4 regions of the Idiomarina piscisalsi genome follow, and region 1 is predicted to be linked to each of the others. Evidence: predicted binding sites of a transcription regulator. Region 1 holds the regulator's gene; each other region holds the start of a gene.
What was found. Region 1 encodes sigma-54, which starts transcription at its own class of promoters, with help from an activator protein. Its sites were predicted from a motif close to GTTGGCACGNNNNTNGNNT; they were not measured.

Region 1 (5,950 bases):
TTGGTTACTCGTTTTCCTCAAAGCGATCTTCGAACAATTCGCTCACCGCTATTAATGCGTCTTCTGCGTCATCGCCTTCGGCACAAACTTCGACCGACTTACCTTGTTGACTGGCGAGCAGCATTAAGCACATCACACTGGCAGCGTTAACGCATTGTTCACCCTGCTGAACGGTAATTTCTGACTTGAATGACTGCGTGAGCTGCGCAAGTTTGGTCGCAGCCCTAGCATGAAGGCCCAGTTTATTGCGTATAACAAGCGTCTTGCAAGCTTTACTCATGCTGCTTTAACTCCCGGTGACGAACCTGAACCTTCACTGATTTTTGTTCAAAGCGCTCCGCTAACTGCTGTGAAATATAAACGGAGCGATGCTGCCCACCAGTACAGCCTGTCGCAATCGTTAAATAGCTGCGGTTACTGCGTTGAAAGTGAGGCAGCCAAGTGCCTAAAAAGTTTTCGAGCTGATAGACAAACTTCGTGACCAACGGCTGTTGGCGAAAATAATGCTGTACGTCCGCATCTAAGCCGGTTAGCAACTTCAGTTCAGGTTGCCAGTGCGGGTTTGGTAATATGCGTGCATCAAATACAAAATCAGCGTCTTTCGGCAGTCCATACTTAAAACCAAAAGACTGAAAAACGATAATCAGTTTTTTGTCTGCCCGGCCGAGCACACGCTCGCGCACTTCTTCACTTAACTGGTGTAACGATAAGTCACTGCTGTCCAGGCGCCATGTGGCGCGCTCCATAATTGGTTCGAGCAACTTTCGTTCTGCCTGAAGCGCATCAACTAAAGGTAACTCTTTTTGTGAGAGCGGGTGCAAACGGCGTGTTTCACCAAAGCGCTTCAGTAAGGTGTTGTCGTCGGCATCAATGAACAGTACTTCTGGTTCGACCCCTTTGGGTAAAAAATTCAGCGAGTCGAGCAGCTCTTCCGAATGTTCAGGCAGGTTTCTAACGTCAATGCTGATGGCAATTTTTGAATATTGCTCCATGACCGCATGAACCAGCGTGGGGAGTAGGCTAATGGGTAAGTTGTCGACGCAGTAAAAGCCAAGATCCTCGAGTACTCGAAGGGCGATTGTTTTACCCGATCCCGAGCGACCACTGACAATAATCAGTTGCATGGCTTATCTTCACCTTCCCCAATAAATAATTGATAGAGTGCGTTGTCACTGTCAGCGTTCCGAAGTGCGCGGGTGCAGTCTTTGTCATTCATGCGACGGGCAACGGCTGCTAATGTCTGCAAATGATTTTCATGCTCTGATTCTGGCACTAACAGCGCAAAAATAATGTCCACAGGTTGGTTATCAATCGCGTCAAACTCGATTGGTTCGTCTAACGTCAATAATACGGCAACCGGATGGCTGGCTTTAGCGAGTCGTCCATGGGGTATCGCAATACCTAAACCAATGCCGGTACTTCCCAAGCGCTCGCGGTTTATAAGGCTTTCAAAAATGTCATGACGAGTAATGCCTGACAGTTTTGGCGCAACAATTTGGCTAATGGTTTCTAATAATCGCTTTTTACTTGCACCCTCGACTGCACACTTGGTGCAGTCGGGGCTTAACAACTCACTTATTTGCATGGACTAATGCTTTTTCATTTTTTCTTTGTGTTTAATAACCTGACGGTCAAGCTTATCGATTAAACCATCAATGGCTGCGTACATATCATCGTGAACAGAGTCAGCGAAAATCTCGCCGCCGTTCAGGTGCACTGTAGCTTCCGCTTTTTGATTCGTTTTTTCAACATTAAGGATGACGTGAACGTTGGTGATATGGTCAAAATGGCGCTCTAACTTAGCAAATTTTGTGTCCACATACTCACGCAGAGACTCAGTGATATCGATATGATGACCAGTAAGATTAATTTGCATAACGTCTTCCTTCTGCAGTTTACAAGTTATAAAAGACTCTTGCGTTGACTCGATGAGGGAATATTCAGTGATTCCCGGTACTTCGCAATTGTCCTCCTCGCTACTTTGATGCCTTGCTCGGCTATCAGTTCAGCGATTTTGCTGTCGCTTAATGGTTTGCTACGGTTTTCTGCAGCGACTAACTTCTTAATTAAAGCACGTATTGCGGTACTTGAACACTCACCTCCACCTTCTGTACTGACATGGCTAGAGAAAAAGTATTTTAATTCAAAAATGCCTCGTGGGCAGTGCAGAAACTTCTGCGTTGTTACCCGTGAAATGGTGCTTTCATGCATTTCCACGGCTTCAGCGACATCATTGAGTACCATCGGTTTCATGGCCTCTTCACCGTACTCAAAAAAGCCCTGCTGGCGCTGAACAATACAGTTGGCAACTTTCAACAGCGTTTCATTGCGACTCTCCAGACTTTTAATAAACCAACGCGCTTCCTGTGTATGGTTTTTAATGTACTGACTGTCTGCCGAGGACTTCGCCGCTTTACTCAGTGCCGCGTATTCTTCATTGACCTTTAATTTAGGTACGCTATCCGGGTTTAATTCGACCACCCAGCGACCATTCTTTTTCATGACCGCAACGTCAGGAATCACGTACTCAACTTCTTGTTGAGCAACTTGTTCGCCCGGGTGCGGGTGCATTTGCTGAATCAGCCGCATGACTTCACGTAAGTCATTTTCGGTTAATTTGAGCTTTTTCTGGATATTGCGGAAGTCTCGGTTGCCCAGCAAGTCCATATGCTCGCTAACCAGAGTGATAGCAGCGAGCTTAAACGGCGTGCTGTCGTCCAGTTGTCGTAATTGAATCGCCAGGCACTCGCTGACGGTACGTGCGCCGACACCGACTGGGTCAAAGTGTTGGATGCGCTTGAGTACCATGCAGACTTCTTCTTCACCAACCTCGGGCAAGTGCACAGACTCAATAATGTCTTCAATATCCGTTGTTAAATAACCATTGTCGTCAATGGCTTCGATAATGGCTTCGCCAATCGCAGTGTCTTCTTCAGAAAAGTGCGACAGTTGCATTTGCCAAATCAGATGGTCTTGCAAAGACTCGCTCGTTGAGCCTTGGTACACCTCATAGTCACCGTCGTAGGATTTGCCGTTTGAGGCCGCTCCGGTAGCAGGAGTCGGCGATGAATAGGTATCATCCCATGTGCTGTCCACAGGGAGATCTTCTGGCATTTCCTGAGTTTTTATAACATCGGAGGTTTCACGCTGACTGTCGTCTTTATTTGACGAGTGAAGGGAATCGGTGCTGTCACCGTCATGAGGTTGTTCGCTTTCAACTTCCAGTAACGGGTTATTGTCCAGCGCGTCCTGAATTTCAGCCTGTAAGTCGAGCGAAGAAAGCTGCAGCAAGCGTATCGCTTGTTGTAACTGAGGCGTCATGGTCAGTTGCTGACCAATTTTTAGCTGCAGACTTTGTCTCATGGTTATCGTCCCGGTATCACGTTAAAGGGTGAACTGCTCACCGAGGTAAACATCTTTAACCTGTTGATTCGATAATATACTTTCTGCATCTCCGCTGGCAATAAGTTCTCCGTGACTAACAATGTACGCATGCTCACAAACGGACAAGGTTTCTCTGACATTGTGGTCTGTAATAAGTACACCAATACCACGCTGCTTTAAATGTTCAACAATTTTCTTAATGTCGATAACCGAAATTGGGTCGACGCCTGCAAAGGGCTCATCCAGAAGAATAAACGTGGGCTCTGCGGCAAGGGCGCGGGCAATTTCGACACGACGTCTCTCACCGCCGGATAAGCTCATCCCCAGACTGTTCGCGATATGACCAATATTGAACTCTTCAAGAAGCGAGTCGAGCTGTTCTTCGCGAGCGTCCGCTGAAAGCTCTTTACGGGTTTCTAATATCGCCATGAGGTTATCGCGCACGGTCAGCTTTCTGAAAATCGATGCTTCTTGCGGTAGATAACCAATTCCGCGGCGAGCGCGCTCATGCATTGGCAGAGACGTTAGGTCGTCTTTGTCTAGTGAAATCTGGCCTTTGTCGCTGTTGATTAAGCCGACAATCATATAAAACGTCGTTGTTTTTCCCGCACCATTGGGTCCTAAGAGCCCAATAATCTGGCCCTGACTGACCTCCAGGCTAACGTCCTTTACAACCTGACGACGCTTAAAGCTTTTGGCAAGATGTTTGACTCGTAAGGTGGCCATAATTAACGGTTCTCGTTGTCGGTTTTGTCGTCTTTTGTTTTCGGCGTAAATATCGTAATTACGCGCCCGTTATCGGCATCAGAGCTGCTTGCAGAGATCGTCTGTGCGGCTAAGTCGTAGACGATCGTATCTCCGCTTGAACTGCTTGTGCCCTGAGAGATTCTCGCGTCCCCGCTGAGCTCGAGACGCTGTTCGACTTGGAAATAGGTTATTTTATTTGCCTGAGCGCTAATATCGTTGCCGTTTTCCAGGGTCTGCGTGTAGGTTGCCGGTGAACCTTCAGCAATAAAGGTGTCCGCCTGCTCGCCGCTTTCGCTGGCAGAGGCTTCGAGTCGATCCGCCTTAATAAGTAGTGTGCCCTGACGGATAACAACATTGTCAGTAAGTACTAACTTATTGTTCTTTATGTCGAATTGCTCGTGGCTTGACTCGACTTCCATCGGCTTTTTAAAGTCAGCCTTTCCTTGCGCCATCGCCGTCAAAGGCAATGCGATAAGCACAAAAAAGCTAAGACTTAGGCTGGAAAACCGTTTTAACATGTCGTTTTAACTCCATCATTTCTGCGCTCATGTCGGCGCTTAAACCATCTCCGCGAACTTCCACTTGCGGACCTCGCATTAATACCGGGTATTCAGTGCTCATTGATTCATTGGCTAAGTCGATAACCAGATATTCTGTCATAACGCGCTGTATGGGAGAACTTTCCTGCAATGCTAATATTTCAACGCTACGCTCCAGAATCAGCGTTTTATCATCGTAAAAGGTACCCTGCTCGGCGGTGACTTGCCAGGTCTCTGTGCCGTCTTCCGAAAATATTGAGTATTGAGGCTGCTTGAGCTCGGTTAAACCTATTTGGTTGTAATGAGCCATTTCTTCTGAGCGAATCTTATGCGCCAGGACGCCATCACTTTCAAATATTTTGGTTTCAAGTCCGTAGGCGGTAAAATCTGGCTGCATCAGTTTTGTCGCCGTGGCAGCGCTTTCTCTGCCATCGTCACTAAAGGGACGCAGAACGAGCAATAGCCCGGCACCAAACAGAAGAACGATAATACCGACGATGCGCCAATTCACACACTGGCTCCTTTGGCATCATGCAAAAGCCCCTGACTTAACATAATCAAGTCACACACCTCACGAACCGCGCCAAAGCCACCGGCACAGCGGGTAATGTATTGAGCCTGCTGCTGAATGGAAGGGTGTGCATCTTTTACAGCAACACCAATGCCGGCTTGCTGTATCAGCGGAAGATCGGGTGTGTCGTCTCCGACATAGGCAGTCTGTTCAGCATTCACGCCGTGATGAGTCAGAAGCTCATTATATGCCTGGGTTTTGTCGGCTTGTCCCTGATAGATGTCAGACACGTCTAAATGCTGCATTCGACGCTCAACGATGTTCGATTGGCGACCGGTGATGACAGCTGTCTGTATGCCCGCATTCTTAAGTGCTTTCATACCAAAGCCGTCCCGAGTGTGGAAAGCTTTCAGCTCTTCACCATCGTTGCCAAGGTATATTCGACCGTCCGAAAAAACACCATCGACGTCGAGAATTAACAGCCGAACCTTTGAGAAGCGCTCAAACAATTGCTTTTCAATGTCCCCATACCAGGTATTAATACACTCCATGTTACAGAACCCCCGCTTGCAGTAAGTCATGCATATTCATTGCGCCGCAAGGACGACCTTCATGGTCGGTAATAATCAGTCCGTTTATTTTGCGATCTTGCATTAGTTTTAATGCTTCGGCAGCCAGCATATCCGCATTCGCGGTTGTGCATGAACGCGTCATCACATCAGCAATAGAGGTGCTGTGCACATCGACTTGATTATCCAGAATACGGCGT
Region 2 (5,950 bases), 340 kb from region 1:
GTCCGACAATATTGACATTGGTCTTAAGGAATATCGTGACCAGACCGTAACAACAAAAATTCTTGGCGTGCTGAAAATACCTTTCACTCGCAATTAATTTAGCTTGCGTCCCCGGCAGGAGTCGAACCTGCGACCTATTGCTTAGGAGGCAATTGCTCTATCCAGCTGAGCTACGGGGACGTCCGCGAATTATGCCAGAACCGGCAGACGGTTTCATCCCCTAGTCAATGGGGACAACCCAGTCTCTCACCTGCACGTTATGCAACATGTTACCGCTGGTTAGCCTAGCGACAGCTGTGCTTTGTTGAACTTGCTGAACTTCCACCTCAAACTGGCTGACTTCCCATTTTTGGCGGAAGCGGCCCTGGTCGTCGGTAAAGTGGCTTGGGTGGATAACTTTTAACTTATCGCCGACGTTCACACCATGCTGTTCGCCCAAATTAAACTGGACGGTTTTGTCATCGACCGCAATGACCCGACCTCGCACCGGTTTACAGAGCAGCTTTTCTTTAACGCCACCGGCTAAATCCTCTAGACCACTGGCAAGAGCAGCGCCAAACGGTTCATCCCAGAAGTTTGCGGTTGCCACGTCGACGGTGGCGGAACGATCAAATGTCCAGGGCTGAGTGTCTTCGACTCGAGCGCGAGTTACAAGTTGCCCCGTGCTGGCATCCATTAAATATAGGGTCAATGCATAGTGGCGATCGGGCGTTGAAGACCATAACCAGCCTGAGTCGGTATTCATCATAGCTAAGTCGTCAAACAAGCCAAACACGACGAACTGACTGTCGTTAGCCAGTCCTAAACTACGTGCCATACGCCCCAGCTCTTCCAGGTTCAGGCCACTTAATGCGTCGTTTAGACCCGCGTGACGTTGTAAGGTGTGGGCAATATGAATTTGACTGCCGACGCCACCTAGTGTGCGCGAAAAGCGCTCAGCAGACACTTCGCCGATATCCCAGATTTGGCCCCAGGTGCCATGGGCGCGGTCGCGCAGCTCAAACGGGACAATAGTGACGGAATTTTTATAGCTACTGCGGGCGCATTCGCCCTCGCGGTTCCAAATGTCTGCGCGTAGTAAAACCACGACACGATCGTCCCGAACTTCCTCTCGCACGATAGAAACTTGATCGACATTGCCACGACTGGTCCACTGGGTTTCTGTGTTACTCAGGACGCCATCAACCACCTGCTGAATGCTGCTGATACTGCCACCAGAAGAGAGGAGAGCTTGTTGAAGGGCGCTTTCAATGGCTTGCTGGCGCGCCTTTTCGACATCACCATTCACAATGCGAGCCGTACCTTGTGCTTCAATCCAGCGGGCGCTGCTTGGAAACGCAAGGAAAATAAGTGATGCGAGTAAAAGCAAGGTCTTCCAGTTCATGTGTCGTATCCCAGATTCATCCAAAGTGTCGATTTATTGTCGGTCTTTGTCTTATGTGGCTTTCTCTGAAATTAACTGCAAGAACCCTGCCAAACTACAGGTTAAAAGCGCTCTTAATAATAAACAACGCGTTTTACTTTTTGCTGGCGATTAGTACTTTGATACAAGCGGTGAACTTTTTCGAAGTCTAATCGCAGTTCTGTTGCGTAATACTCGCCAACAGTATACGTCTTCACGACTTCGGCGCCACGAATGACGCCGTCAACCGATGCTTGAAAGCTGTCGTTATTCAACGCCCAGTCTTCCACCGAGCTGCTGCCGGCAATTCGTTGCCCATACACTTGTTCCGCAAGTTCGCGATACGCAGCCAGCTTAGAGGCGCGCATCGCGTTTAGGTCTTTCACTTGAGCCGAGTCACCTGATTGCTTTTCAATAGGCGCATAGCCAACCGCGTTTAATACCGGAAAGGTGTCAGGCGTTTGAGTTTCCCATTCGACGTGCTTTTGATCGTACACCAAGTTGTTATAAGCCGCACAGCCACTTAAAACCATTGATGAAAGGACAATACCCAGTGTCAAAATTTGCTTTGTCATAACGACCCCTACGGACTAAAACGTACTAATCGTTATAACGGCTGAAACGCAGAATTCTTTAACGAATTTTGCCTTTACTGTTGTAGGTAAGAGAGTCTTTGCGGGCTGACTGTAAAATACTTTGCTTGAGCTGATCAATGCTGTTCAGAGTGGACTGAACAACACGCTCATTGACTTGGTTTTGGTGCTGGATATTGGCAAGGGTTTGCTTGATAGACTCAACTGCAGTGGCTAACTGAGGGTCTTCTTTCAACGTGTCTTTATCGGGGTGCTCTGACAACAAAGTGTCGAGGCGTGTCACTTCGGCCAGAGCTTTTTCTTTTTCGGAAGTAATAGCAGGAACGTCGGCATGCTCGCGATCGACAATGGCATTTAGCTCACGCTGTTGCAGCAAAGCCAGCCTATCTAGCGACTCCGCCATGTCATCAAGCAATTGGTTGACCGACGCGACTTCTGTCATTATTCGTCGTTACCGCCAGCGAAAAGATCAGATTCAAACTGAGCAAGTTTTGACGCTAACTGCTCAACATTAATTTTGTATGAGCCGCTTTCAATTTCCGCTTTAATTCTGTCCACTTTAGCTTGGTCGATACCACTGCTGTTCATGGCCTTTTCCTGCAATCCGCCCAGTTGTTGCGCTTCGCTGGTCAAGGAAACCGCGTCACCGCCTTTTTGAGAAACCGATGCAGAATTACCCGCCGGGTCGTTTTGAACCTGGCGATTGCTTGATTTGTTATCGATACTGGTGTTTTTCAGTCCAGCATTATTAATGTTAATAGCCATTGTGTTGCCTCGCTAGATAGTAAGTCTCGGTTACTTATCGACCATATCCGAAAAAACTTAACTAAAAAATCCACTTTTTTGTAAAGTATTTTAAAGGTTGACGGTAACCTCGTTCAGCCCTGTCACAACCGCTTCTATCGACTTGCCTGAGCGGGCGTTTTTCACGACAACGGATTCGCCTTTTAAGCCGTCAGCTAACGCTTTTCCGTCAGCGGTAATTCTTAATGCTTTATTTTTAGCAACTATTGTAACCGTTTGGTCCTCACAAACAAGACAGGTATCGCTTGGTCGAATTGCCTGACCGGCGCCAATGCGCTTTTTGACGCGAGCGCCAACCAATAGTTCCTTCGTTGTATAAACGTTTGAACGTATTTGGTTTAGGTCGACTTCGGCAAAGGTCAAATCACTTTCGCTAATCATTTGACCCGGAGACATAGGACCTGATGCGGTGACCACATTTTTATAACGGTAAATTCTGACCGGCACATAGGTTCGCCAACCGTTTGCGGTAGCACACTTAATTTCTACGGTGGTGTAGCCATCTAACCGTGCATTGCTTGCTAAGTCAACCTCTGGCGCCGCTGAACATCGCTTTGCTGTCATTCGGGGATCCAGGTTATTCGCAACAACGTCAATGCGACCACTTTCAGGCGCGCTGACCTGAGAGCGAACAAAATCATGCGCCAGAGTCTGTAATGCCTTATAATCGAGGCGTACGTCATTACTTTGTGCCAGCGCATTATTTGGGGTAAAGCCCAAGAGCAAAATCGTTATTGCAAAAAGCGAACTGATCAACAGCGATTTACGTACTATCATAAAAATATCCTGACGTTATCTACTAAGGTTATCTGGCTGCCTGCCGAAAAAAACGGTATAACGTCAAAAGTTCGGCGGCTCGACCAATACATATTTTGCTAATAGTAGTTTAAGCAAATACCGTGCCGAACAAAGGTAGCCTGCCATATTACAGGAGTGAAGCATGGCCAGTATTCTCGATTCAGTGAATCAGCGCACACAAATGGTCGGACAAAACCGACTGGAGTTATTGTTGTTCAGGTTAACAGGGAAACAACGCTTCGGAATTAATGTGTTTAAGGTCAGAGAAGTTTTACCTTGTCCTAAGTTAACGGCAATGCCAAATCGAAACCCGCTTGTAAGAGGTATCGCGCATATTCGAGGTCAGGCTATCTCCATTATTGATTTGAGTATGGCAACGGGCGGTCCGGCCATTACGGACATTGAAAACCGCTTCGTCATTATTTCTGAATACAACAGAACCGTTCAGGGATTTCTGGTCGGTGGCGTTGACCGCATTATGAACATTAACTGGGAAGATGTTATGCCCCCCCCCAAAGGGGCAGGACGTGACGCTTATCTGACCGCAGTGACAGAAATTGAGAACGAGTTGGTTGAAATTATTGATGTCGAGCGCATTTTAGCTGATATCGTACCCATTAACTCCGATGTGAGCGAAGAGGTCGCTAACGCAGAGATCAATGTCGCTAAAGAAGACTTGACGATTCTCATCACTGACGATTCGTCTGTGGCTCGTAATCAAATAAAACGCGCTTTGCAATCTTTAGGCATTCACCTTGAAGTCAGGAAGAACGGAAAGGAAGCACTCGAGTATCTGAAAGATAAAGCAAAAGAACTGGGTGGTAGCGCACATACGCATGTGCCAGTTATTGTTTCCGATGTAGAAATGCCCGTCATGGACGGTTATACATTGACCGCCGAGGTAAAAGCCGATCCCGATTTACGTGATATTCATGTTATTTTGCACACATCATTGAGTGGTGTCTTCAATCAAGCTATGGTGAAGAAAGTCGGCGCCGATGATTTCATTGCAAAATTTCATCCCGATGAGCTGGCGACAGCCGTTCAAAAATGGCTTAATACTGTTGTAGCCTGATGCAATAGCATCAGGTGAAATGCCGTAGCCTGACGTAATAACGTCAGGCTACGGCATAGCAAAAGAACAAATTGAAACGGAAGCAGTTAATATAACGTGTCGAATCGCGAATTAAGTTTATCGGAATACCAAGAGTTTCGTCAGTTTCTGGAGCACCAGTGCGGTATTGTGCTGGGCGAGAGTAAATTGTATTTGGTCAAAAGCCGGCTCAGCCCGTTAATGGGGCGCTTTAATATTGACTCGTTGTCAGAGTTGGTAAAGCGCTCTATGAAAATAAGTGAACGTGCCCTACGGGCGGCGGTTATTGACGCCATGACAACAAATGAAACCTTATGGTTTCGTGATACTTACCCCTTCCAAATTTTGCATGACCGCATTTTTGCTGAATACAAAAACCATACGGGACCGTTAAAAATATGGTCCGCAGCATGCTCATCCGGGCAAGAGCCGTACTCCATTGCCATTACTTATGATGAATTTAAAGCCAAGAATCCCGGCGCTCTCAGAGGTAGTATCAAAATAACGGCAACCGATATATCCAATAAAGTGCTTGAACAATGTGGCATTGGCGAATACGACAGCCTGGCATTAGCACGGGGCTTATCGGCAGAACGTCGGCAGAAGTACTTCACCGACGGTAGCAAGCCGGGATCGATGAAAGTAAGGGATAACCTAAAGACGCACATTCATTTCCGGCACCTGAACCTGCTGGACAGCTACTCATTGCTCGGCAAATTTGACGTTATTTTTTGCCGCAATGTGCTTATTTACTTCGCCCCGGAAGTAAAGCGGAAAATAATTGCCCAATTTCGGCAATCACTTAACCCGGGGGGCTATCTTATTCTCGGTGCCTCGGAGTCTATTTCGGGTTTAACCGATGACTTTGAAATGATCCGCTGCAACCCCGGTATTATCTACCGTCGTAAATAACGACGTCCCGTAGTTTCCTTTTCAAAAATAAGTGCCAGGACTTCTGGCACGATACCTGCATTGTCTTCACCATCGAACACTGTGGAGACAAAAAAATGGCACTTTCCATGGATAAAATTATGGGAATACAGCAACACACATTGGGTATACGCACCCAGCGTGCGGAGCTTATTGCCAATAATATCGCTAACGCAGATACCCCCGGTTACAAGGCCAAAGGGCTGGATTTTCAGCAAGCGCTGCAACAAGCACAGCGCGGCATCGAAACCCATAAAATGGCACGTACCCATGAAAAGCATTTTAACGTTGAGATAAAACCGCAGGGCACAGAGAAGTTTCGCGTGCCGA
Region 3 (5,950 bases), 350 kb from region 1:
AAACTCTCAGGGCTGTTAAATTGAGCTTCGCCATCGCTTAGCTTAGCGGTATTAACACGCTTATTGCCGTAATAAAGTCCTGCATCGACACCACCGTGTTCACTCAGTTTTTCCGCTCTGTTTTTCATGCGCGGATCATCTAAGTTCGCCCCGGAGCGGTTCTGATGTCCATGCTGATAACTGTCATCACCACCAAGCTGCTTGACCATAAGTTCGGCCAAACCCAGCGACCCCTGACTGGACAATTCCGACGTCAGCTGTTGGTCATACATATCGCGGTACATCTTGGTGTAGCGACTGTCCAGCATGTTGCCTTCTTCAAATACGGCGTTGGCTTTGCGCATACTGCCCATGACCATATTCAGAAAAATAGCTTCAAACTGCTGCGCCGCCTCCATTAAGGCTTGCTTGTCATCCGGGTTAAACGCACGCTCCCGCAAGCCATTTAGGCTATGCGTGTCCATGGCTAATTCAGCTTGCTTGAATTGTGCGTTTGAGCTTGTCATATCAGCCTCGGCTTAAATAACAATGAGTTCGCCGCTCAGCGCGCCAGCCTGTTTCAACGCTTCTAGCACGGCAATAATGTCACCCGGCGCAGCTCCAATCTGATTCACTGCACGAACCAGGTCATTAAGCGTTGTACCTGGCTGGAACACAAACATACGAGCGTCGTCTTGGTTTACATCAATAATAGACTGCGGCGTCACTACCGTTTCACCGTCACCAAACGGATTCGGTTGATCAACGTTGACGTTTTCAGAAATCGTCACCTGCATATTGCCATGCGCAACGGCCGCTGGTCTTAACTCGACGTTTTGACCGACGACAATAGTGCCGGTTCGCGAGTTCACGATGACTTTCGCCGCAGTCTCTGCTGGCTCCACCTCTAAATTCTCAAGTGTGGACATATAACTAACACGCTGGTTTAAATCCCGTGGTGCGCGAACACGAACCGAAGTCGCATCGACAGCTTGTGCCGCTCCCTGGCCCACCAGACTGTTAATGGTCTGTGCCATACGCTTAGCGGTTGTAAAATCGGACTCATGTAAATTAAAGGTAAAATAGTCTGACGAGCCAAAAGACGTACGCACTTCTCGCTCAACAATACCGCCGCCGGGAATGCGGCCAACGGTTGGTGTGTTTATCACAATGCGCGAGCCGTCATTACCTTCAGCCCCCAAGCCACCGACAATAAGGTTACCCTGAGCGACGGCGTAGACTTCACCATTCGCGCCTTTTAAGAAGGTTTGCAGCAAAGTACCACCCGTTAGGCTGTCAGCACTGCCCACTGAGGACACTGTCACGTCAATTTTCTGACCCGGCTTTGCGAACGCCGGCAAGTCAGCGTGCACAGCAACCGCTGCCACGTTATCGATTTTTGGGCGCTCCCCCGCCGGAATATTAATACCAAAGTTACCTAACATGGTGCGGAAGGTTTGGTCGGTAAACGGTGTCTGCTCACCCGTTCCCGGCAGACCCACAACCAAGCCGTAGCCAATTAACTGGTTAGAGCGAATGCCCTGAACCGATGCAATGTCTTTAATGCGCGATGCCTGCACAGGGGCGACCAGCATCGAGACTAAACACAGAGTTAAGGTAATCAGTCGTGTCATTTTCATGTCCAACTCCTTAGAACGGCCAAATTGGACTGTTAAAGAAACGCGTTAACCAACCTTGCTCCTGCACTTGCGCAAGGCTACCCGTACCTGAGTATTCAATGCGCGCATTAGCAACTCGAGTCGATGGAATTTGATTAGCGGCGGTGATGTCTTGTGGGCGAATCATGCCGGTTAAACGAATGTACTCGTCGCCGGTATTAATGCGCATCCATTTCTCACCACGCACAATCAAGTTGCCATTCGGCAGTACTTTTATCACCGTCACCGTAATTTCACCGGTAAGTTGATTGCTTTGATCCGAACTGGCGTCGCCATTAAAGTCCCGCGTCCCGTTAATCCCAGCAGACAACGGGTTGCCTCCAACGGTAATATCCCGTCCGAACATGGTGGGCGCACCAAGTTCTGCCGTACTTTCTTTCGAGGTTTCGGTCGTCGCTGTTTTACTGGCGGTTGTCCGTTCCTGCAGGGTCACCGTAATAATATCGCCAAGCCGACGCGCTTTGATATCTGAATACAGGTTGTCAGCGTAAGCGTCCTGAAATAGCGACCCAGTTGGCACGACCGGCTGTGCACGTTCTTCCGGCAATACCGGTGCGTAATACGGGTCGTCCGGCATTGGCTTATGCGGTGAGCTTGCACAGCCTGTCACCGCTAAAATTGCTAAAGTTGCTAATAAGTAACGCATCACAGTCACCTGTTATTCATTCGCGATTAAAGTTGCTGAGTAACAAAGCTCAGCATTTGGTCAACTGACGAGATGACTTTCGAGTTCATCTCGTAACCGCGCTGACTTTCTATCAAGTTCACCAGCTCTTCGGTCACGTTCACGTTGGAGGTTTCCAGAGCCCCCTGAATGGTATTCCCCATGCCATCAACGCCCGGTACCGCTTCTAAAGGCGCACCGCTGACCGCTGTTTCTCGGTAAAGGTTCTGACCCATCGGCTCTAAGCCAGCCGGGTTAATAAAGTTCACTAAATTAATTTGGCCAACGGCAACATTGTCCGGATTTCCGGGTTGGGTGACCGTCACTTCACCCTCTTGGGAAATACTGACGGACATTGCGTCTTCAGGAATTTGGATAGCAGGTTCCAGCGTATAGCCGTTACCCGAAGTCACCATTTCCCCGTCTTCGTTCAGTGAAAACTGACCGTTACGCGTGTAGGAAATGGTTCCGTCCGGCATCAGAATTTGGAAGAATCCTTTGCCGTCGATCATCACATCCAGCGAATTGTCGGTGGTCTGCACGTTACCTTGAGTATGCGCCTTTTGTGTCGCGACAACTTTGGTACCCGCGCCCACCATAAGACCATTCGGCAACTCTGTATCCTGAGCTGACTGGCCGCCAGGCTGATTAATGTTTTGGTACAGCAAGTCTTCAAACACCGCGCGGCTTTTCTTAAAGCCAATGGTACTGGAGTTCGCCAAGTTATTGGAAATTACCGAGATATCGCGCTGTTGCGCATCCAGTCCGGTTTTACTGATCCATAATGCTGGGTTCATGTTATGTCTCCTCTATACGCCGTTAACGCAATATTGGTTAACTGATGCGCATCAGCGATTCTGAGCGCTGCGCATTTTCATCGGCGGTTTTCATTAATTTGACGTTCATTTCGTACTGGCGCTGCAAGGCAATCATATTGGTCATTTCTTCGACACTGTTCACGTTGCTGGTCTCAAGCGCCCCAATCTGTAATTTGACATTGGCATCGGCAAAGGCAACCTGGTCGTCTTTCAGTTTGAATAAGCCATCTGTGCCTTTTTCAATATTGCCGTTTGGTGGGTTCACCAATTTAATACGGCCAATCACTTCACTGACATTTTCTGGAGCGCCCATAGGACGAATGGTCACATTGCCATTAGAACCAATACTTAACTTGTCGACTGGCTGGGGTACAAAAATAGGTCCGTTATCACCAATCAGTGTATGACCCTGCGAGTTCTGTAACAGCCCGTCAGTACCCACTTGCAAACTGCCATTGCGGGTATAACGCTCATTGCCGTTTTGATCCTGCACGGCAATCCAGCCTTGATCTTTTATCGCAACATCCATGTTCCGGCCAGTGGTCTGCAAACCGCCTGCGGCAAAGTTCTGCCCTGGGCTTTCTGTCATGGAAAATACCCGTGTCGGCAAACCTTCACCAAACGCCTGCATGGCACGCGCTTGTTGCAAGTCGGCTTTAAACCCAGTGGTATTAGCGTTAGCAAGGTTATTTGCCCGCACCGCCACTGCGTTCATGTTTTCTTTGGCGCCGCTCATGGCAACCCAGAGCATTTTGTCCATAGCTGACCTCCAGCCAAAATTTTGTCGTTTTCGATCGTTACCCTATGCAATGCAGATTTCGTGCCAAAAACGAAAAAAAGACGCCCGAAGGCGTCTTTTGTTTTTTATTTTCCAGCGAATTCAGTTATCGAATCTGCAAGATAGTCTGGTTAATGGTGTTATTCACTTCCAACGAACGCGAGTTCGCCTGGAAGTTACGCTGTGCGGTAATCAAGTCCACCAGCTCTTTCGTGAGGTTCACGTTTGAGTTTTCAAGCGCGGACGCTTCTATACCACCAAAAGTCCCGGTATTGGCTTCGCCTGACAGCGGCTCACCCGAGTCAATGCTTTCACGCCACTTGGTACCACCAATTTGCGTTAACCCCTGCTCGTTCGCAAAGCGAACAATGGCAACCTGGCCTAAGTATTGAACGTCACCATTTGAATAAGTCGCAGCAATAAGACCTGACTTGTCGATGTCGACATTCGTCAGACGTCCGACTGTGCTGCCGTCTTGATCCAAAGAGGTTACTTCAAAGTCTGACGCAAACTGAGTCGGCGTTGTGGTTCCTGTTAAATCCTGAAAGTTAAACTGGATAGTTTGCGCATCAGCACCATTATTCAGGTACGGGTCGCCATCAACGTTGTTGCCTGACAAATCAATTGAGCCTGGGTCAAAAGTATTCTGCCCTGCCGGAACATCCGGTTCACCACTGCCTAAAAACTCTACTCGTAAACCAGCATAGCCATTGACTGACGCATCCGGCGAGGCTGTTGCTGTACCTGTAGGAGTCATGTCAATTTCGTCACCATCAAAAGTCGCGTAGACATCCCACTGGTTATTATCGCGCTTCACATAATAAGTAGACAACGTATGCGACTCGCCTAATGAATCATAAACGGTAGCCGATGTAGAACTGTGGTAAGTACTTGGTGTTTCCGGATCAAATGGGTTAGCTCCTCCATTAATAGGCGAACGACGCGCATCGACGTTGAATGCGGTAAAGACATTATCCGTGCTTTGCGGCGCACCGGCGACATCAGGAATACGAATAGGCTGAGTGGTTGCCAGGGCAACTGATGAATTCGTTCCACTATTACGGTCAACCTGGTACCCCTGCAGAAAGTTTCCCTGATTATCCACAATAAACTTATCATCGTTCAGTTTAAATGCTCCCGAGCGCGTGTAAGTCATATCGCGAGAGCCTAAGCCGTCTGTGGTGGCAAAGAAACCATTGCCTGAAATCGCCATATCCAGCGAGTTTTCAGTAAAGTCTAGTGTTCCCTGACTAAACTGCTGCGCCACTGACGACGTCAACACACCATCACCGACTTTCGTGTTACCGGCATTAAAAATACTGGTGGCATAAACGTCCGCAAATTCTGCGCGTGACTGTTTAAAGCCCGACGTTTTTACGTTTGAGATATTATTAGCAGTTACATCTAAGTCTTTCTGAGATGCGTTGATACCGCTGAGTGCAATATTAAATGACATAGGTCACCTCACCTGTTAACTAATTTCAGAGACATCGGAAAGCCGGATGCCACCTAATCCTTTAAGATTCAGAACAACGCCACGTTCACCGCCCGTACTGACGCTCTGAACACGCGCATGCATTTGCAATGGAAGCTCTTCGGTTTGTCCGCCAACGGTCGCATTCACTGAGAATGTGTAATTACCGGCCGGCGCCTGTTCGCCCGTTGTCGTGGTTCCATCCCACTCAAACTCTTTGGTGCCTTCCGGCATGTCACCCAAGTTCAGGGTTTTCACTACAGCGCCACTAGAGTCTTTGATGTTAATCTTCACATTCTGCGCCGTTTGTGGCGTCGCTATCATGCCCGAGACGCCAGCTCCCTCTTCCAGGTTAGCCTGGTCAGTTGGCACTAACACTTTACGCCCAACCATGGTCGACGCCTGCAACGCCTGGTTTGACGTCATATCTTCTGCAAACTGGTCAAAACGTTCTGACAGACCGGTGATACCTTCCGCCATAGTGAAACTGGTCATTTGCGCAATCATTTGATCGTTCTCGACCGGCTTGGACGGATCCTGCATATTCAGCTGCTCCGT
Region 4 (5,950 bases), 380 kb from region 1:
CGGTTTAAACCGCGAACTCGGACCGTCCACCAATGACCAGTGGGAATGGGGCATTAAGCACCAGCTACCAAAAGGCTGGCGTTTGCATTTAGCCTTCTTTGGTATTGAAAGCGACAACGAGATATTGGTTGATCAGTCGAACGATGGCAGAACGACATATCGTAATGCCTCTGAGACCTCTCGCGAAGGTGCCGAGCTCACCATTAACGGCGCGTTGACACAGCAGTTAAACCTATTGGTTTCCTACAGCTATATAGATGCGGTATTTGGCGAAGGTCCGTTACAGGATAACCAACTGCCCGGTGTGGCCGAAAGTCAGGGGTATTTGCGTTTCAACTGGCAGCCAACCGAGCAGTGGTTGGTTCAAGTTTCAGGTCAGTATCGTGACGAAACCCCGGTTAATGATGCAAATGACACCTTTGCACCGTCTTACACCACTTGGAATTTTGCGGCGAGCCGGGAATGGCAATGGTCGAACAGCGAATTGAACGTATGGGTTCGGGTCGACAATATTACCGACAAAGATTACGTCAGTGCGGTGGTTGTGAATCAGGGAAGCGGGCGCTCGTTTGAACCCGGAATAGGACGACAAGCAAGCGTCGGCATTAGCTGGCGCCGACGCTTCTGAGTGGTTTTAGACCATCGCTCTCAGCACATCAAGCAGGCGCTGAGCCGTCTGCTCTGATGATGCTGGGTTCTGGCCGGTAATCAGCATACCGTCCTGAACCGCATAGGCTTGCCAGTCATCAACTTTACGATAATGGCCGCCTTTCGCGGTCAGTTCGTCTTCCAACAAGAAAGGCACGACGTCCGTCAATTCAACGGCCGCTTCTTCAGAGTTACTAAAGCCCGTTACCGTACGGCCCTGAACAATGGGGTCGCCACTTGGTGTTTTCGCATTCAACAGTACTGCCGGCGCATGGCACACCGCAGAAACCGGCTTTCCTTTACTCCAGAATTGCTCAATCAATTTAATCGACTTTTCGTTATTGGTTAAATCCCACAACGGTCCGTGACCACCCGGATAAAAAATAGCGTCAAAATCATCGGGGTCAACATCGTCCAATGTGCAGGTTGTTTCGAGCTTGTGTTGCGCCTTAGCGTCATTTTCCAAACGCTCCGTGGCTTCTGTTTGCGCATCTGGCGCTGTGCTGTTTGGATCCATCGGCGGCTTACCACCTTTTGGAGACGCCAGCGTGACCTCAACACCCGCATCCACAAACACGTAGTAAGGTGCAGCAAATTCCTCAACCCAAAAGCCGGTCTTATGATCGGTATCGCCGAGCTTGTCGTGTGAGGTTAAAACCATTAATACTTTCACTGGGTACTCCTTAAATTTCGTCTGAAATTTTCTATTAACTTACCGCCCTTCTACGAATACGGGCTCTTTTTTGATCATTCCGAGGCGTTATCAAGCCAGCGATATAACGTGCGCCGAGTCACCCCTAGTATCTGCGCCGCCTGCGACTTATTGCCGTCGGTATGCTCTAACACTTTTCTAATATATTGGCTTTGGTATTCATCCAGCGTTGGCCAGGCCGAGGTCGCCGCCGGCTGACTGGTATCACTTTTTTCAACGATACGCTGCGGAAAGTCATCGACTGACAAAGTGTCGTTACTGGAGAACGCAAATGCCCGCTCTATGGCGTTTTGAAGTTCCCTAACGTTGCCCGGAAACGGATACCGATACAATAAATCGAGAGCCTCCGCCGAAATTCCGCGTACCACTTTATCGCTACTTTTTTGCTGTTGCTGAAGAAAAAAGTTCGCCAGCCGCTCAATATCTTCACCTCGCTCACGCAAAGGAGGAACGCGCAAACTGAACGTTTCCAGACGATAAAATAAATCCTGCCGGAACTTACCCTCTTCAACCAAACGCTCTAAGTCCTGGTGCGTCGCAGCAAGAATGCGAACGTCCACTTGTTCTTCTTTATCGCTACCAACAGCTCTTATAGTACCTTCTTGTAAAACACGCAATAATTTGGCCTGGAGCGCCATCGGCATTTCGCCAATTTCATCGAGCAACAAGGTGCCGCCATCAGCTTGCTTTAAAAGACCCTGACGTTTATTCTGTGCGCCGGTAAAAGCCCCCGCAGCATGGCCAAAGAACTCACTTTCCATTAAGTCAGCAGGAATGCCCGCACAGTTAACGGCCTGAAATGGTTTGTCAGCTCTGTCGCTCAGTTCATGCAGGGCTTTAGCGACTAACTCCTTACCCGTGCCGCTTTCGCCGGTAATAAGGACACTGCCACCCGTTGGCGCAATGTGTTCAATTTGGTCATAAAGCTTACGCATGGCGGGACTTTGCCCTACCAAGCCACCGGGGCCTTTCTGTTGCTGCTTGTAACGTTTCAGTTCCCGCTGCAATGAACGATGCTCTAGTATCCGATCAACGCTCAATAGCAGGTGCTCAATATCCAGCGGTTTAGTCAGAAAGTCATCGGCGCCTTTTTTCAACGCATCAACCGCCTGGTCAACTGTGCCAAATGCTGTTATCAGCAGCAGCGCCGGTGGGTTCTCCTGCTGTTTTAAGCTTGCCAGCAAAGTGAGCCCTGACTTTCCCGGCAGTCGTATATCGCTGACAATTAAATCGGGACTTGCCTTACTGCATTGAAACTCTTCTAAGCTTCCCCATGCGTTCACTTGGTAGCCTTCTGCTTCAAGTTCTTCGACCAAAAGCTCCTGCAAAGCCGGGTCATCTTCAATCACACCAATGACAGCTTTAAGTACAGCCATTATTGTTCTCCTATCACTGACGTATCAGCCAGGCTTGAGGCTGGTAAGCTTAAAATAACGCGACAACCACCCTTGTCATTATTCGTTAGTGTCAGTTCACCCTGATGATCACTCAACACATGTTTCACTATCGTCAGCCCCAAACCGGTCCCTTTACCTTGTGGTTTATTGGTTTCAAAAGGGTGCAGGGCTTTCTCTTTCATGTTTTCCGGCAAGCCCGCACCATCATCATCGATAATAATTTTCAAGGTATTGCTGTTATCGAGCTCGGCATGCAAGTGCACGATATGTTTTGCTGCCTGTAACGCATTGCGCATGACATTCACCAACGCCAGTTCAAGCCGCTTACTATCCACTTTTAACGTGACAGCCGGTAACTCACCCAGCTCGACTTTGGCTGAGCCTTTATCTTGCTCAAACTGAATACTGGTTACTGCCGTTTCAACCAAAGACTGAAGCGATAAGGTTTCTCTCTGCTGAACCGGTGTTCTGGAGAATGCGAGAAGCTGATTCACCAACCCGGTTAGGCGTTGCACTTGACCACGCACCGCTTGCAGCTGACGCTGACTTTCTTCATCTTTGTGGGTTCTTAAAAGGCGACTGGCGCGACCATCTATTACGGTGAGTGGCGCCCCAAGTTCGTGTGCTACTCCACTAGCGACGCTACCGATAGCCGCCATTTTTTCCTGTTCGCGCAATGCCTGCTGAAGTGAGGTTTCATGCTGACGTCTCTGCTCTAGCTCCTTTTCGGCATTTTCAATACTGTCCAGCATTCGATTCAGCCCCTGGGCAACTTCCTGCAATTCGGAGGGACCTTCAGGTTCTACACGCGCGTTGCGGTTACCTTCCGCCACTTGCAGCATCGCATCTTTCAGTTTGACAACGTGTCGCCCCACACCTCGATAATGACCGAATACCAATACGGCGATGGTAATAACGGCAAAGGCGCCCCAGGTTAACCAGGCATATTGGCTAAGTTCTTCGAAAGACTCATCAAAGTCACTGGCTCGGCGGTTAATTTGCAATAACCCGATAATTCTGCCGCCTCTGTCCACTATAGGAAGGAACTGTGAGAAAACATCACGTCCCTCTACCCGCCGGTAGTCATCCTGTTTTATTCCGGTTTGCACCGTTTGTAACGCTAACTGACTATTACTTAAATCGGTTTCCGTTACCCCCGCCTCAGCAACTTGCTCGCCGTAAACGTTGTAAACCGATGCGCCGTAAACACGGCCGATACTAAAAACAGAGTCGAGGTTAGCTTGTACTGTATCTAAGTCATTATTAACCAACGCATCACTAATCGGTAAGCTGATAGCGCGCCCCAAAAGTTCTAAGTCGCTTTTTAAACGATCATTAGCTTCCTCTGAAGCCACCTGTAAGCCCACACTGATAGCTACGCCCGAAATAAGCAGCATGGGGAAAACGACGTAAGCAAGTAAGCGGCGTTGCAAACTAGAAAGCGGCCATCTGTATACTTTTGTCACACTTTCCTCCTTTGGCTGTGTACTCAGGATACACATTTTCCAAAGTGTCTGCCTTAAAGATTACTTATCAAACAAAAAGCACATTAATAACAGTATCTTATAGAGTTGGCACAGTCTTCGCTTTAAATAGTGCGTTAATCAATCTGGCAGAATCAACAAGGAGATTATCATGCAAAAGACAATCATTGCATTGGCTACGGTATTCGCACTGGGTAGCACTGCCGCTATGGCACAGCAGCAACAAGCGCAAGACACCATGACACAACAACAGCAAACCCAGGAAATTACCGAAGGTATGCTGGTTAAGTTTGTTTCAGCAATGGAAGAAGTACAGGGCGTTACTGAAAAATACCGTGCAAAATTCCAAAATGCAGAAAACCAGGAAGAAGCTCGTAATATTCAACAGTCTGCTCAGCAAGAAATGATTGCAGCGGTTGAAGAGGCGGGTCTGACGCCTCAGCAGTACAACATGATCATTCAACAAGCACAGAATGATGAAGAGTTACGCGCTCGCTTAGAAGAGTTAACGTCTGACTCTTAATTCGCGTTTTCGAGACTTTATTCTAAAGCGGCCAATTATTTAGTTGGTCGCTTTTTTATTTGTCTACAACTTTAGTCGTAGTGATCCCACCATAATGACGGCCTCCCCCCGAAATTTACAATGTAACGCTTGATCAATTGTTAATTTAGTGTAATAACAAATGAGTACTATCTTTGATAGTTACAATAAAAACAACATGTTATCCATCGCGGGGAGAACAACAATGAAAACAGCATTTAAGTATTCACTTTGTGCACTAGCGGTCGGCGCATTATTTCATTCGCCAACTAGCTTTGCGCAAGAAGACACTCAAGCAGAAGATGAGCGTTTAGAACGAATCCAAGTAACCGGTTCACGTATTTCAAGAACCGAGATGGAAGGCGCCTCTCCAGTCGAAGTTATCGACAGAGAAAGCATCGAAGCCTCTGGCTTTAACAACCTTCAACAACTTTTAGAGCGCCTACCCTCAGCCGGTGTAGGAACTTTTTCAACTCAAGGTAACAGCCAGGACACCACGGCAAACGGTGCCGCAGCAATTAGTTTGCGTGGTTTTGGTGCCGATTCAACCTTAGTTCTGTTAAATGGTCGCCGTGTTGCAGTGTCTTCATTCGCAGAAGGCGTTGCTAACTCTTTTGTCGACATTAACTCTATTCCTGTCGCTGCGATTGAGCGTATCGATATTCTTAAAGATGGTGCGTCCGCTATTTATGGCTCTGACGCTGTCGCTGGTGTTGTAAACATCATTCTACGTGATGATTTCGTCGGAACTGAACTAACAGCTAGTCACGGTGGTACAACTGGCGACGTAAACTACGAAGAAACCAGCATGAGTCTTGTTTGGGGTACAGGTAGTGATGACAGTAACACCACTATGATTCTCGACTACTGGAAAAACACCTCTATCATTGGTGCGGAGTTTGGTCGTAACGGCACAGCAAACCAGGCACCGTGGGGTGGTAACGATTTCCGTTCTTCTCGTGGCTTCCCGGGAAGCTTTATCGTAGACGGTGAGGAACTGCCAGATCCAGACTGCCCACCAAGCTCTGAAGTAGGCACTCGCTGTGTATTTGATTACGGTCCTTATGCTCAAATATTCCCTGAAGCAGAGCGTGTGGGTGCAATAATTCAGTCTCGCAAAGAGTTTACTCGTGATATTGAAGGTTACATTGAGATCGCAGCCCAACAT

Region 2: a site for sigma-54 is predicted at 3,688-3,706, ahead of flgA (flagellar basal body P-ring formation chaperone FlgA). Genes of this name have one in related genera too.
Region 3: a site for sigma-54 is predicted at 3,950-3,968, ahead of flgF (flagellar basal-body rod protein FlgF). Genes of this name have one in related genera too.
Region 4: a site for sigma-54 is predicted at 4,328-4,346, ahead of CEW91_RS00180 (DUF4168 domain-containing protein). Genes of this name have one in related genera too.

What each region holds. Positions count from the first base shown of each region.
Region 1 covers NZ_CP022133.1:2,238,748-2,244,697, reverse strand. The annotation lists gene mgtE (magnesium transporter) at 1-1, opposite strand, end outside; gene CEW91_RS10710 (HPr family phosphocarrier protein) at 5-280, opposite strand; gene rapZ (RNase adapter RapZ) at 273-1,124, opposite strand; gene ptsN (PTS IIA-like nitrogen regulatory protein PtsN) at 1,115-1,585, opposite strand; gene hpf (ribosome hibernation promoting factor) at 1,589-1,876, opposite strand; gene CEW91_RS10690 (RNA polymerase factor sigma-54) at 1,903-3,363, opposite strand; gene lptB (LPS export ABC transporter ATP-binding protein) at 3,385-4,110, opposite strand; gene lptA (lipopolysaccharide transport periplasmic protein LptA) at 4,113-4,649, opposite strand; gene lptC (LPS export ABC transporter periplasmic protein LptC) at 4,618-5,181, opposite strand; gene kdsC (3-deoxy-manno-octulosonate-8-phosphatase KdsC) at 5,178-5,732, opposite strand; gene CEW91_RS10665 (KpsF/GutQ family sugar-phosphate isomerase) at 5,734-5,950, opposite strand, start outside.
Region 2 covers NZ_CP022133.1:1,895,855-1,901,804, reverse strand. The annotation lists gene CEW91_RS09240 (sterol desaturase family protein) at 1-97, shown strand, start outside; tRNA gene CEW91_RS09235 (tRNA-Arg) at 107-180, opposite strand; gene CEW91_RS09230 (flagellar assembly protein FlgT) at 221-1,384, opposite strand; gene CEW91_RS09225 (LPP20 family lipoprotein) at 1,498-1,977, opposite strand; gene CEW91_RS09220 (flagellar protein FlgN) at 2,036-2,437, opposite strand; gene flgM (flagellar biosynthesis anti-sigma factor FlgM) at 2,437-2,760, opposite strand; gene flgA (flagellar basal body P-ring formation chaperone FlgA) at 2,851-3,576, opposite strand; gene CEW91_RS09205 (chemotaxis protein CheV) at 3,740-4,672, shown strand; gene CEW91_RS09200 (CheR family methyltransferase) at 4,769-5,602, shown strand; gene flgB (flagellar basal body rod protein FlgB) at 5,698-5,950, shown strand, end outside.
Region 3 covers NZ_CP022133.1:1,889,151-1,895,100, forward strand. The annotation lists gene flgJ (flagellar assembly peptidoglycan hydrolase FlgJ) at 1-506, opposite strand, end outside; gene CEW91_RS09160 (flagellar basal body P-ring protein FlgI) at 519-1,613, opposite strand; gene flgH (flagellar basal body L-ring protein FlgH) at 1,630-2,304, opposite strand; gene flgG (flagellar basal-body rod protein FlgG) at 2,331-3,119, opposite strand; gene flgF (flagellar basal-body rod protein FlgF) at 3,157-3,900, opposite strand; gene flgE (flagellar hook protein FlgE) at 4,025-5,374, opposite strand; gene flgD (flagellar hook assembly protein FlgD) at 5,390-5,950, opposite strand, start outside.
Region 4 covers NZ_CP022133.1:34,218-40,167, reverse strand. The annotation lists gene CEW91_RS00200 (TonB-dependent receptor family protein) at 1-628, shown strand, start outside; gene CEW91_RS00195 (type 1 glutamine amidotransferase domain-containing protein) at 635-1,321, opposite strand; gene CEW91_RS00190 (sigma-54-dependent transcriptional regulator) at 1,396-2,736, opposite strand; gene CEW91_RS00185 (sensor histidine kinase) at 2,736-4,223, opposite strand; gene CEW91_RS00180 (DUF4168 domain-containing protein) at 4,393-4,764, shown strand; gene CEW91_RS00175 (TonB-dependent receptor) at 4,988-5,950, shown strand, end outside.